4 regions of the Neobacillus sp. BP17 genome follow, and region 1 is predicted to be linked to each of the others. Evidence: riboswitches for the same ligand, from Rfam matches in the RefSeq annotation. Region 1 holds a riboswitch; each other region holds the start of a gene.
What was found. A riboswitch is a leader RNA that binds a small molecule or an ion and turns the genes downstream of it on or off. The one in region 1 is predicted to bind S-adenosylmethionine.
Positions count from the first base shown of each region.

Region 1 (3,165 bases):
TTTGAAGTGGAGCAGCAGAAGATTTATCAACACCTGACGACAAGTGAAGGGTCGGATGCTAAGTATACTGATTGTGATGAGGGCGGCTGGTGCTAGCTGAGTAACTTGGGTCTATAGTCACAAGCCTATTTTTTCAAAAGACAATAATGATATGGTTAACATAGTCAGAAGAAGGCACACGTAATCAATAATTTAGAATATGTTAACATAAAACAACTTCTAATACAGGTGATGGATGATGAATGATTCGTATGTTGACAAAGTTCTTATTGTCGAAGGAAAGTCGGATAAAAATAAGGTAAAAAAAATCGTGAAGGAACCAGTTGAAATCATTTGTACAAATGGGACCATCAGTATTACAAAATTAGATGAATTGATTGATTTCCTTGAAGATAAGGATGTCTATATTCTTGTCGATGCTGACTTCTCCGGTGAGAAACTTCGCAAGCAATTAAAACGCGAGTTACCCCAAGCCGAACATTTATATATCGACCGAATGTATCGTGAGGTAGCGACCGCACCAGTTCACCACTTAGCCACCGTACTATTAGGTGCAAATATTGATGTGCATACTGAATTTTTAGAAATGGGTTAAACGATAAATGAACGAATGGAATCGAATAGAATTATCTTCCTTTATTGAAGGGAAGGCAACTGGATTAGTGTATTTCTATACACCAATGTGCGGGACATGTCAGGTAGCTTCAAAAATGCTCCAGGTCATCGAGGAACTAGTAAAGGTAGATATGGGTAAAATGAACCTAAACTTCTATCCAGACCTTGCTAGGGAATATGAAATTGAAAGTGTTCCTTGCCTGTTATTGGTCGAGGCTGGAGAAGTAAAAGAAACACTCTACGCCTTCCACTCCGTACCTTTTTTACTCGATAAAATAAAACAGCAGATATTATAAGAGCAGATGCACATGTGCATCTGTTTTTTAATGAATCCCAACCTTACGGACAAACCTCGTTGAAAAACCAAGGAAATTCCGATTTCCGACATATTTCTCAGGAAATTCTCTCACTACCGCCCTGCCAAGTAGATAATTGTCGACCAATTTAAAGAGGAATTCTGGCCTATGTCTTGTATAGTAAATATAAGAGCGTAGACCGGAGTGATGGAAGATGATAGAGGTATTGAAAACCTTTCAATTAGCAATCAAGCAGCAAGGGCATTTACTGCCGTTACTTGAGCATATCCATACAAGAGTGAATTTAATTTGTGAACAAAATACCTATCAAATCTTCATGAAGGATAGGGAAATTTTCATCCTCCATGATAGCAAAGAGACTCAAACAATACCTGAGATTCGTGGGGATCTTTATGCGATGAGACAGTTGCTTACAGGGGAGGAAAGGTTGCGGACTCTTGAACGAAACGGTCAATTAAGTATTTCTGCTCCCATCCGCACAACATTATTACTGGAGTCTATCTTCTATTTAACAAAAACGCAGGATCATATCGCAAAAATTACAAATTTTTAATCAAACCTGTTGACTCGGAATTAAAATTTAGATAACATTGTAATTAGAATATTTAACCAATTATTACAATTTCATCAATACATTCTTATCGAGAGTGGCGGAGGGACTGGCCCTTTGATGCCCAGCAACCGGTTTACTACATAATAACACGGTGCTAAATCCAGCAGAGCAATCAGCTCTGGAAGATGAGAAGTGTGAGCCCCCTCTTCTCTGAAGCGGGGGTTTTTGTTTGGTGAGTTGTCAAAAAAAGGAGGAAGCAAGATGAGTGAAAATCCAAAGAAATATCGTTTTGAAACATTAAGTGTCCATGGCGGCTTAACTCCAGATCCGGTAACAGGGGCCCGCGCTGTTCCGATTTACCAAAACAATGCATATCAATTTAAGAATACTGAGCATGCTGCAAACCTATTTAGCTTAGCAGAGTCTGGATACATATACACACGAATACACAACCCAACGACCACTGTATTTGAAGAAAGAGTCGCATTATTAGAAGGCGGTGTTGGTGCCTTAGCAGTGGCGAGCGGAATGGCCGCTATTACTCTTGCCATTTTAAATATTGCTGAGGCTGGCGATGAAATTGTTTCGGCTTCCAATCTCTATGGAGGCACCTATAATTTATTTGCAGTGACTCTTCCGAAATATGGAATTAATGTGAAATTTGTAGATCCAGAAAATCCAGAAAACTTCCGCCAAGCGATCACTGCCAAAACAAAAGCCGTCTTTGCGGAAACAATTGGTAATCCAAGCCTGCGCATCCTCGATATTGAAAAAGTAGCAGAAATTGCCCATGAAGCAGGTGTACCACTAATCGTTGACAATACTTTTGCCACTCCATACCTTTGCCGTCCAATTGAACATGGAGCAGATATTGTCATTCATTCCGCTACTAAGTGGTTATTAGGGAACGGAACGACAACGGGCGGAATTATTGTTGATGGCGGTAAATTCGATTGGAATTCTCCAAGATTCCCAGGCTTTACAACACCAGACGCAAGCTACCATGATTTGGTTTATGCAAAAGCCTTAGGCGCGGTGGCTTATATTATCAAAGCACGTGTCCAATTGCTTCGTGATCTAGGGCCGGCATTAAGTCCGCAAAATTCCTTCCAGTTTGTCCTTGGACTTGAAACTCTGCATGTCCGGATGAAGGAGCATGTCGCGAATACTAAAGAAGTCGTCGATTACTTAACTAACCATCCTGCCGTAGAATGGGTTTCCTATCCTGGTCATCCATCCCATCCCGATTATGAACTAGCTAAAAAGTATCTACCAAAAGGTGCCGGTTCGATGGTGGTATTCGGAATTAAAGGCGGAAAAGAAGCAGGGGCTAAATTAATTGATTCCATCACACTTTGGGCACATGTGGCCAATGTTGGTGATGCAAAAAGTTTAATTATTCATCCGGCCAGCACCACTCACCAGCAATTAGATGCCCAAGGCCTGATCGCTGCAGGTGTAACAGAGGATTTAATTCGCCTATCCATCGGGATCGAGAATGTAGAAGATCTGATTGAAGACCTAGAGTCGGCTATTGTTTCGGCAACTGGTTTAACTTCATTAAACGTTAATGCCTAAAACTTATTTTTTTGAATAAGAAACTATTTTCATTGACACCCCTTTTTATCCGTGATACGATACTTTTGTAATATAGTTACTTAAACAAATTCACGTTTGAAT
Region 1 covers NZ_CM184198.1:4,837,635-4,840,799, reverse strand. Annotated here, with positions in the region: gene AC4QJR_RS23710 (YusG family protein) at 1-96, shown strand, start outside; gene AC4QJR_RS23705 (toprim domain-containing protein) at 239-595, shown strand; gene AC4QJR_RS23700 (thioredoxin family protein) at 603-911, shown strand; gene AC4QJR_RS23695 (hypothetical protein) at 1,126-1,485, shown strand; SAM riboswitch class I at 1,568-1,677, shown strand; gene AC4QJR_RS23690 (O-acetylhomoserine aminocarboxypropyltransferase/cysteine synthase family protein) at 1,747-3,063, shown strand.

Region 2 (3,165 bases), 2.0 Mb from region 1:
AATGCACTAGTGCAGATAAAAACGGCCGAGAATCCAAAGTATCCGGAGATAAATCCACCCAGCATAGGTCCGATAATATTTCCTAGAAACCTTAAACTCGTATTGTAGCCGAGAACTTCCCCTTGCATGGTAAGCGGTGCCTCTTGGCGAATGTAGGCAACTCTGACAGGAATGATTCCACCAATTGTGACTCCAAGAGCAATGCGGATGATAACCAGCTGCCAAAAATTAGTGACCGCTGCACCTGGCAGGTAGACGATCCCTGCTAGGAAAAGAAGAATGATTAAGATTTTAATATAACCATACTTATCGGCAATCTTTCCCCAATTTCGTGACATTAATAAATTGCCAAGTCCGGCAGCAGAAAAGGCAATTCCTGAATAAAAGGCAACATTTGCCGGTCCATGTAGGTCGCTAACGAATAATGATAAAATTGGCTGGATGCTGAAATGCGCGACCTGGACAAGGGAAGAGATGAGCAGCACGGTTAATAAAACTGGATTGCGGACAATATGTCTAACCACTTCTCTGCTTGAATAATGGGCTTTTGTTCCTTTTTTGGCTTCAATCATAAATTCCTTTGTGGTGATGACAAGCAGGGCAGAAATGAAAATAGAAATGGACGTCCATTTAAAGGTGGTAGAATAGCCAAGTGAATCTGCAAGGATTCCACCCAGCATAGGTCCTAATAGGGATCCTGTAATACTGCCTGTTTGTAAGGTTCCAAGCACGCGCCCAGCGATATCCTGTGGTGTTTGCGTTGAAATAAATGCCTGCGACATCGGAATAAATCCCGAAAAGAACCCCATGCAAAAACGGAGGAGCAATAGCTGCCAAACAGAATGGACATACCCCATGAGAAAAATGGATAATCCCATCCCTAAACCGGATATTATAAGGATTTTTTTTCGTCCATAACGATCGCCAATTCGACCCCAAATCGGCGAGAAGGCGAAGGCGGAAACAAACGTAATTCCAAATGTGATTCCAGACCAATGTTGGACATATTTTTCCGAGAAGTCTCCAAATGTCTCAATGTACAACGAGATAAACGGCATAACCATCGTCATACTTCCAGCGACAAAGAAGTTCGCAAACCACATGATGATTAAATTACGTTTTGCACGTTTCTGGTGAGTCATTAAAAATAACACTTCTTTCTGAAATATATTTCGGTTTTCTAAATATTATCATACCGAAATTTCTGATAATTTTAAAGGGTTATCCTATCAATAAAGTTGGGAAAAGTCATAGCTAATATTCAGTGACCTTGCCAGATAGAGAAAAATAACTTTATTAGAAATATTCAAAACACTATTGACAACTTGTTAATAGGGGACTAAAATCTAATTTATTACTTAACAGAATATTACGTTCTCTTATCAAGAGTGGCAGAGGGACTGGCCCGATGACGCCCAGCAACCGTTCCAATTGGAATTGGTGCTAAATCCTGCAAAACAATTTTTTGTTTTGAAAGATAAGAGAGGAGTAGTCCCTTAACTTGTGATGAAACCTCTCTTTTCTGGAGAGGTTTTTTATTTTGGCTGTGTTAAAGGTTAATGTTGATTTTTAGCACTATTTTGACCTTCGTGCCTGGAACGGAAATCAACAGACAAGTTAACACAGCCTTTATTTTAATAAAAACCAACTTCTCCAATAGGAGTAATGGAATATTAATAAGAATCAAACAGGGGGAGTTTTTAACATGAAAAGAAATATCTTTAAAAGTACGCTTGTATCAGCATTGGCAGCCACACTTTTACTTACTGGCTGTGCATCAGGGGAAGAAACCAAACAAGCTAGCGGCAAAAAAGTTACACTTGAAGGTGTACCAGAAAAATTCACGAATGGGGACCAACTGAAAATTAAGGTTATTCGTAAAATTGGCGGAGACGATCATACTGCTCAATTCTTAGCCGGTGCAAAAGAAGAGGGAGAAGCCCTAGGGTTTAAAGTAGACGTGTTTACAGCAAATGGTGACACAGCTAAGTTCCATGATGCCATTAATCAAGCGTTAAACCAAGATTATGATGGATTTATTATTTCTCATGGTGATGATGAGGCGACTGTTAATGATGTAAAAAAGATAGCTGAAAAAGGAAAAAGTGTTGTTACATTTGACTCCAATCCAAATATAGCGAATGTCGACGGAGTGACACTTACTTCCCAGGATGATGAAGCGTTAGCAACATTAGCCCTCGACCAACTCGTAAAGAATACAAATGGCAAAGCGAATATTGCTTACCTATGGGTTGACGGTTTTCCTGCAATGGTTAGACGTAACAAGGTTTATCAAGATGTGCTTTCAAAAAACCCTGGAATTAAAGAAGTGGAACGCTTTGGTGTAGCAGCTGCAGATACTAGTGTTCAAACGCAGAATGCGGTTGCAGCGATGTTAAATAAATATCCTAAAGGAAAACTGGATGCCATTTTTGCTACGTGGGATGCTTTCGCAATTGGTGCAGCGCGTGCGCTGAAAGAAGCTGGCCGTGAAGAGGTAAAAATCTATGGAATTGATGTTTCGAATGCGGATCTTCAAGAAATACAAAGAAAAGGCAGTGCATGGACCAGTACAGCAGCGGTCGATCCTAAACTAATTGGTGCTGTGGATATGAGAATCCTTGCGAAGAAACTTGCAGGTGAAGAAACACCTCAGACCTTTGACTTAGAAGCATCACTAGTTTCACAAGATACCCTTCAAAAGTCTAAAGATCCTGTAAACATGGTAAACCTTGCAAAAATTATCCCAGGCTGGGGGCAATCGACTGCATTTGAAGAGGATTGGATTAAGACTTTAAAGAACCATTATAAATAATTCTCGGTTAACAACTAGACACACTCTCTTTTTCAATAGATGAAGAGAGTGTTTGCTTACGGAGGTGGAATTTAATGAGCGCAACATTGGAGATGAAGAACATCTCGATAGAATTTCCGGGAGTGAAGGCACTGAATCAAGTTGATTTTTCAATGAAAACTGGAGAAATCCAAGCCTTGATTGGAGCAAATGGCGCAGGGAAATCAACATTAATGAAGGTTCTCTCCGGTGCATATGACCACTATACTGGTGAGGTCCAATTAGATGGGCGAGATCTAAAGATTCGTTCTCCGAAAAATGCACAGGACGCGGGAATACAAATCGTTTATCAAGAGGTAGATACTGCACTC
Region 2 covers NZ_CM184198.1:1,060,710-1,063,874, forward strand. Annotated here, with positions in the region: gene AC4QJR_RS05010 (MFS transporter) at 1-1,142, opposite strand, end outside; SAM riboswitch class I at 1,377-1,484, shown strand; gene AC4QJR_RS05015 (sugar ABC transporter substrate-binding protein) at 1,706-2,815, shown strand; gene AC4QJR_RS05020 (sugar ABC transporter ATP-binding protein) at 2,890-3,165, shown strand, end outside.
Region 2: it holds a riboswitch for S-adenosylmethionine, as region 1 does, so the genes downstream of both, AC4QJR_RS05015 (sugar ABC transporter substrate-binding protein) here and AC4QJR_RS23690 (O-acetylhomoserine aminocarboxypropyltransferase/cysteine synthase family protein) in region 1, are expected to answer to the same signal.

Region 3 (3,165 bases), 260 kb from region 1:
ATGTCATATGTAACCCCCTCTTTTCTATTTATATATTTGCTTGCGCTCGTAATGCCTCTACTTTATCCGTACGCTCCCAAGGCAGGTCAATATCTGTACGGCCAAAGTGGCCGTAGGCTGCTGTTTGTTTGTAGATTGGACGACGAAGGTCCAGCATGTTGATGATTCCAGCAGGACGTAGGTCAAAGTTTTCACTCACCAGGTTCACTAGAATATCTTCGTTTACTTTACCAGTACCAAAAGTATCCACAGCGATGGAAACTGGTCGTGCTACACCAATCGCATAGGCCAGTTGAACTTCACATTTTTCAGCAAGACCAGCAGCCACGATATTTTTAGCTACATAACGAGCTGCGTAAGCTGCAGAACGGTCTACTTTCGTTGGATCCTTACCAGAGAAAGCACCGCCGCCATGACGAGCATATCCACCATACGTATCAACAATAATTTTACGGCCGGTTAAGCCTGCATCCCCTTGAGGGCCGCCAATAACGAAACGTCCGGTTGGATTAATAAAATACTTTGTCTTCTCATCGATAAGTTCCTTCGGTACAACAGGGTTGATGACATATTCTTTTAAGTTACGTTGTATCTGCTCTAACGTTACTTCTGGGTTATGTTGAGTAGAAATAACAATGGTATCAATCCGTACCGGTTTATCATTCTCATCATATTCCACCGTTACCTGGGTTTTTCCGTCTGGTCGAAGGTATTCAAGAACATTGTCTTTTCGCACTTCTGTTAATTTACGAGCAAGCTTATGTGCAAGTGAGATGGGAAGCGGCATTAGCTCTTTCGTTTCATTACATGCAAAACCAAACATTAGCCCTTGATCCCCTGCTCCAATTGCTTCAATTTGCTCATCAGACATTTGACCTTCACGAGCCTCCAAAGCTTGGTCAACACCCATTGCAATGTCTGGAGACTGTTCATCAATAGATGTTAAAACTGCACATGTCTCGGAGTCAAATCCATATTTCGCACGATCATATCCTATCCCTTTAATCGTTTCACGAACGATTTTTGGAATATCCACATATGTAGATGTTGTGATTTCCCCTGCAACTAACACTAATCCAGTTGTTACTGAAGTCTCAGCCGCAACACGAGCATTAGCATCTTTTGCTAAAATAGCATCTAAAATGGAATCAGAAATCTGGTCACAGATTTTATCTGGATGACCCTCAGTAACTGATTCAGAAGTGAACAAACGCGCGTTTCTTGACATCTGAATTCCTCCTTTATTATGAGATCACGAGGATTTTTTTCGAAGGTTACAGGTATACTTCTTAAACCTCGAGAATTTGATACGGTACTCATTCCCTTAGTATGTAATAAACAAAGGATTTTTATTAGAGACTCATTTCATAAAAGGACTTATACAAAACAAAAAACCTTACCATAGAGGAAAGGTTGTTTTCGGGCCTTTCGCTCTTATCGTTCAAGGCATTAGCCTTGCGTCAGATTAGCACCTTCGCATTTGAAAAGGACCTTTTAAAGTGGTTCATCTTTTCATACTGCAGGTTGCTGGGTTTCATTGGGCCTGTCCCTCCACCAGCTCAGGATAAGAGAGTATCCGTTCATCTTAGAATAATATCATACTGGGTAACAATGTCAATGTATTTTTTAGAAATATCTTCCTCATAAAATGGGAAAAATACGGTGTAAGTCATTAGTCTTTTATAAAATTTATTTATATCTTCATTTAAAGTTTTAAAATATATAAATCCAGATAAATAGGATACATTAATTCGACTAATGTGTTATACTTTTTGTATTATTAACCACATAAAACTTAGACAAAGGAAGGTCTCATTAAATGAATTCTGTTGATACTCCTAATGAATTAAATCAATTGTTGAATGAAAGTCATGTTCATGTACAATTATCTGTTCCACAGTTAGTTGAAAAAGTCTTAACCCGTCATGAAGGGGCACTAACTTCAACGGGAGCAATTAGTGTCGCTACTGGTAAATATACTGGCCGATCTCCACAAGATAAATTCATTGTTGTAGAAGATTCAACGAAAAATAAAATTGAATGGGGCACGACCAATCAACCAATTTCTGAGCAGGTTTTCACAAAGCTTTATCAAAAAGTCATTAATTATTTACAACAGAAAGAAGAAATCTTTGTTTTTAAAGGTTTTGCTGGTGCCGATACAAAATCACGTTTACCTATCCAAGTTGTAAATGAATTAGCATGGCAAAATTTATTTGTACACCAGCTATTTATTCGACCAACAGAAGAAGAACTGCTTGATCATAATACTGGTTTCACCGTTATTTCTGTCCCTAATTTCAAGGCTGATCCGGCAATTGATGGCACTAATTCTGAGGCCTTTATTATTGTATCATTTGAGAAAAGAGTTGTTCTAATCGGTGGAACAGAATATGCAGGCGAAATGAAGAAGTCTATTTTCTCAGTCATGAACTATCTACTACCTGAAAATAATATTTTTTCCATGCATTGTTCTGCCAATGTTGGCCTTGAAGGCGATGTTGCATTATTTTTCGGCTTATCTGGTACTGGAAAAACCACTTTATCCGCGGATCCAAATCGTCGATTAATTGGTGATGATGAGCACGGCTGGTCATCCAACGGTGTCTTTAATATCGAGGGAGGCTGCTATGCCAAATGTATTAATCTTTCTCGTGAAAAAGAGCCGCAAATTTTTGATGCGATTCGCTTTGGAACGGTATTAGAAAATGTTACCTTGAATCAAGAATCCAGAATCCCTGATTATGATGATGGCACATTAACAGAAAATACACGTGCCGCTTATCCAATTCATGCGATTGATAATATTGTTCAACCAAGTATTGCTGGACATCCAAACACCATCATCTTCTTGACGGCTGACGCTTTTGGTGTTTTGCCTCCTATTTCGAAACTTACTAAGGAACAAGCGATGTATCATTTTTTAAGTGGTTATACTTCAAAATTAGCCGGAACAGAGCGTGGAATAACGTCTCCACAAGCAACCTTCTCTACCTGCTTTGGTGCACCATTCTTGCCACTGCCAGCAACTCGATATGCCGAAATGTTAGGTGAGAAGATTCTTGAGCACAATGCCAATGTATTCCTTGTGAATACAGGCTGGACCGGCGGTGAATATGGGGTCGGTAACCGGATGAAGCTTTCCTACACCCGTGCTATGATCCA
Region 3 covers NZ_CM184198.1:4,582,252-4,585,416, forward strand. Annotated here, with positions in the region: gene metK (methionine adenosyltransferase) at 29-1,228, opposite strand; SAM riboswitch class I at 1,432-1,571, opposite strand; gene pckA (phosphoenolpyruvate carboxykinase (ATP)) at 1,820-3,165, shown strand, end outside.
Region 3: it holds a riboswitch for S-adenosylmethionine, as region 1 does, so the genes downstream of both, metK (methionine adenosyltransferase) here and AC4QJR_RS23690 (O-acetylhomoserine aminocarboxypropyltransferase/cysteine synthase family protein) in region 1, are expected to answer to the same signal.

Region 4 (3,165 bases), 2.1 Mb from region 1:
CACTGCCGACGGTTGACTTTATGCGTGCTAATTTTGGTCAAGCGGTCATTATTACTCCAAATGATATTCCATTTCCTCCTAAGGGCATATTGGTTGAAGGTGAAATTAATAATGAAATGATTGTAACGGGTGATCTGGATTTAAATTTGTTATATGAAGTAAGAGAACGAGGATCGGTTACAACCTGGCGTGATCGCAGAACTGATTTATACACAGACTGGGAAAAGTAAACAGAAGGGGTGGGTTTAGTATGTATCGAAGTGAATTTTACGTTTTTGACCAAGAGCGGCCTGTTCCGGTTATCATTCGCAATTATACCAAACAGGATTTTGCCGATCTTATCAAGATTCAATCCGAGTGCTTCCCACCTCCTTTTCCATCAGAATTATGGTGGAATAAAGAGCAACTAACCAATCATGTGGACCTGTTTCCAGAAGGTGCATTATGTATTGAGGTTGATGGTGAATTAGCCGGTTCGTTAACCGCCTTAATTATCGATTTTGATCCCAGCGATAAAAACCATACGTGGGAAGAAATCACTGACCATGGATACATCCGAAACCATAATCCAAGTGCGAATACCTTGTACATTGTTGATATCAGTGTCCGACCCAGGTACCGTAAACTAGGGCTAGGAAAATTGATGATGCATGCTATGTACCATGTTGTTATTGAGAGAGGTTTAGAGCGCTTACTAGGCGGGGGTAGAATGCCAGGTTATTATAGAGTAGCTGATAACATGACACCGGAGCAATATTTAGCATCAATCATAACGGGAGATTTAAAGGATCCTGTCATTACATTTTTGCTGCGCTGCGGCCGTGTCCCGGTAGGAATTATTGAAAACTATCTAGAGGATGAGGAATCCTGTAACAATGCTGTATTAATGGAATGGAAAAATCCTTTTAAATAAATGGGGGGTATATTTATGGATTATATTAGAATCACAAGTATAGATGATCCGAATTTTAGAAAACTGCATAACTTAATGGGAGAAATTTTCCCGCCAGAAGAAGTCCTGGCATATGAGCTATGGAAAGAGCCATTAGAAGATCCGAGTATTCGAGTATTCGTGGCAGTCGATGGCGATAAAGTCTTAGGTGCAACTGAATACCGTTATTATCCTGATTGGAATATTGCCATGACAGATTTTACGATTATAGGTAAACCTGGCCTAAGCCTTGGTCGATTTTTAGCTCAGAACCGGTTAAAGGATTTACAACAATTAGCAAATGAAAATGGAAAAGAGCTTTACGGAATGTTTGCAGAAATATACGATCCTTACAGAGTTGAACATCACGAATTTGGCGGCGTAAAGGTTATGGACCCTTATGTGCGACGTGAAGTGCTTTCCCATTTGGGTTACAAGCGGTTAGATTTCTCATATGTTCATCCATCCTGGGAAAATAATGGGGAAGCCGTAACTGGGCTAGATTTATGTTTCATGCCATTAGACGATGAGCTTAAATCTCTCCCAACTAATCTTGTAAAGGATTTCCTAACAATCTATTACTCCATACTTTCAAACAAACCGAAGGAATGGTTAGAAATGATAGACCGTCTAGGAGACAAGGGAGAAGTAACCCTGTTACCTTTGTAAAAAAAGAAATTTCAAATAATATTGACAACAGCAATGGATTCAACTAGAATTCTCTTTATAACTTGGAAATTTAATCAAACAATTACATAAAACTCTTATCCAGAGCGGCGGAGGGACTAGGCCCGATGAAGCCCGGCAACCATCAAGGTAAATCTTGAAAAGGTGCTAATTCCTGCAGGTTATTTACCTGACAGATAAGAGGAGGAAACTAACCCTCTTCTTATGAAGAGGGTTTTTTCTATTTAGCCATGTCTATTATAAATGAAGGGTGGATCAATATGTCTGTGATAAAAGTAGCGATTCTAGGCTTCGGAACAGTCGGGGAAGGTGTTTATAGAACGATACAATCCCATGCAGAAGAACTTGAGGGAGTATTAGGAAAAAGGGTCGAAGTCGCAGCCGTACTAATTAGAAATATGCATAAAAAGAGAAATATTAATGAAGATGTATTAGTCACTGCAGATTTCAATGAAATTTTAAGTCTACCTCAACTTGATGTTATTGTCGAAGCAATCGTCAATAAAGAACCCACTTTTACATTTTTAAAACAAGCGATTCAAAAAGGATGTCACATAATTACAGCTAATAAAGAAATGTTTGCACACCACGGGAATGACCTGCTCGAGTTAGCAAAGCTTCATAATGTTTCAGTAGGTTACGAAGCGACAGTTGCGGGCGGTATACCTGTTATTCAAACCTTAAGGCAGCTATTAAACGTAAACCGTGTTCATCACGTGCAAGGCATACTTAATGGAACATCGAATTTCATCTTAACGGAAATGCGTGAGAAGAAGCAGTCCTTTGCTGACGCCCTAAGTTTAGCACAGGCAAAGGGGTTTGCTGAAGCAGACCCAACCAATGATGTCGAGGGCTTTGATGCTTTTTATAAAACAATGATTCTAAGCAGAATTGCATTTGGTGAGGAACCAAATTGGGAGGATGTAGAACGAGAAGGGATTACTTCAATTACAAGTGAATTAATCGAGGCAGCAAAAAGACTTGGACTTAGGTTTAAACATATTGCAAGTATTAGTAAGAAAGGTGATCAAATTAAAGCCGCTGTTAGACCAGTCCTTGTTGGAAAGTCTCATCCTTTTTATTCTATTGAAGGGGTAGAAAATGCCGTTAATGTTTACACAGATCTTGTTGGTAGTATTACATTACAAGGACCAGGTGCCGGCATGTTTCCAACAGCAAGTGCAGCAATTGAAGATTTAGTTTATGTCTGTCAAAATAAGCGGACAAATAAGTATTTCACAAAGACGCCAGCAATTCATTTAGGAGATAAAAAAGAGCATGCAGACGAATTATGGATAATTCAAGGTCTCACAAAGGATTTTAAAAACCCATTGGTCACATGGATTACTCAAACTAGTGAGGAGACAGCAATCATCCGGACAAATACCGAGTTAATTAAACAGTTAATGAGTGAACAAAACATAAAGTGTTGCTTTCAAATTTTAGGGGAATATGAAATGGAAAGCAATGATAAAGAAGTATCATTAGCCGCCATATAGTTTGAATGAAATCATAAGCAATTATTCCGTAAAAAGAGCGCATAAGCT
Region 4 covers NZ_CM184198.1:1,236,768-1,239,932, forward strand. Annotated here, with positions in the region: gene AC4QJR_RS05830 (carbon-nitrogen hydrolase family protein) at 1-230, shown strand, start outside; gene AC4QJR_RS05835 (GNAT family N-acetyltransferase) at 251-913, shown strand; gene AC4QJR_RS05840 (GNAT family N-acetyltransferase) at 929-1,600, shown strand; SAM riboswitch class I at 1,693-1,801, shown strand; gene AC4QJR_RS05845 (homoserine dehydrogenase) at 1,879-3,117, shown strand.
Region 4: it holds a riboswitch for S-adenosylmethionine, as region 1 does, so the genes downstream of both, AC4QJR_RS05845 (homoserine dehydrogenase) here and AC4QJR_RS23690 (O-acetylhomoserine aminocarboxypropyltransferase/cysteine synthase family protein) in region 1, are expected to answer to the same signal.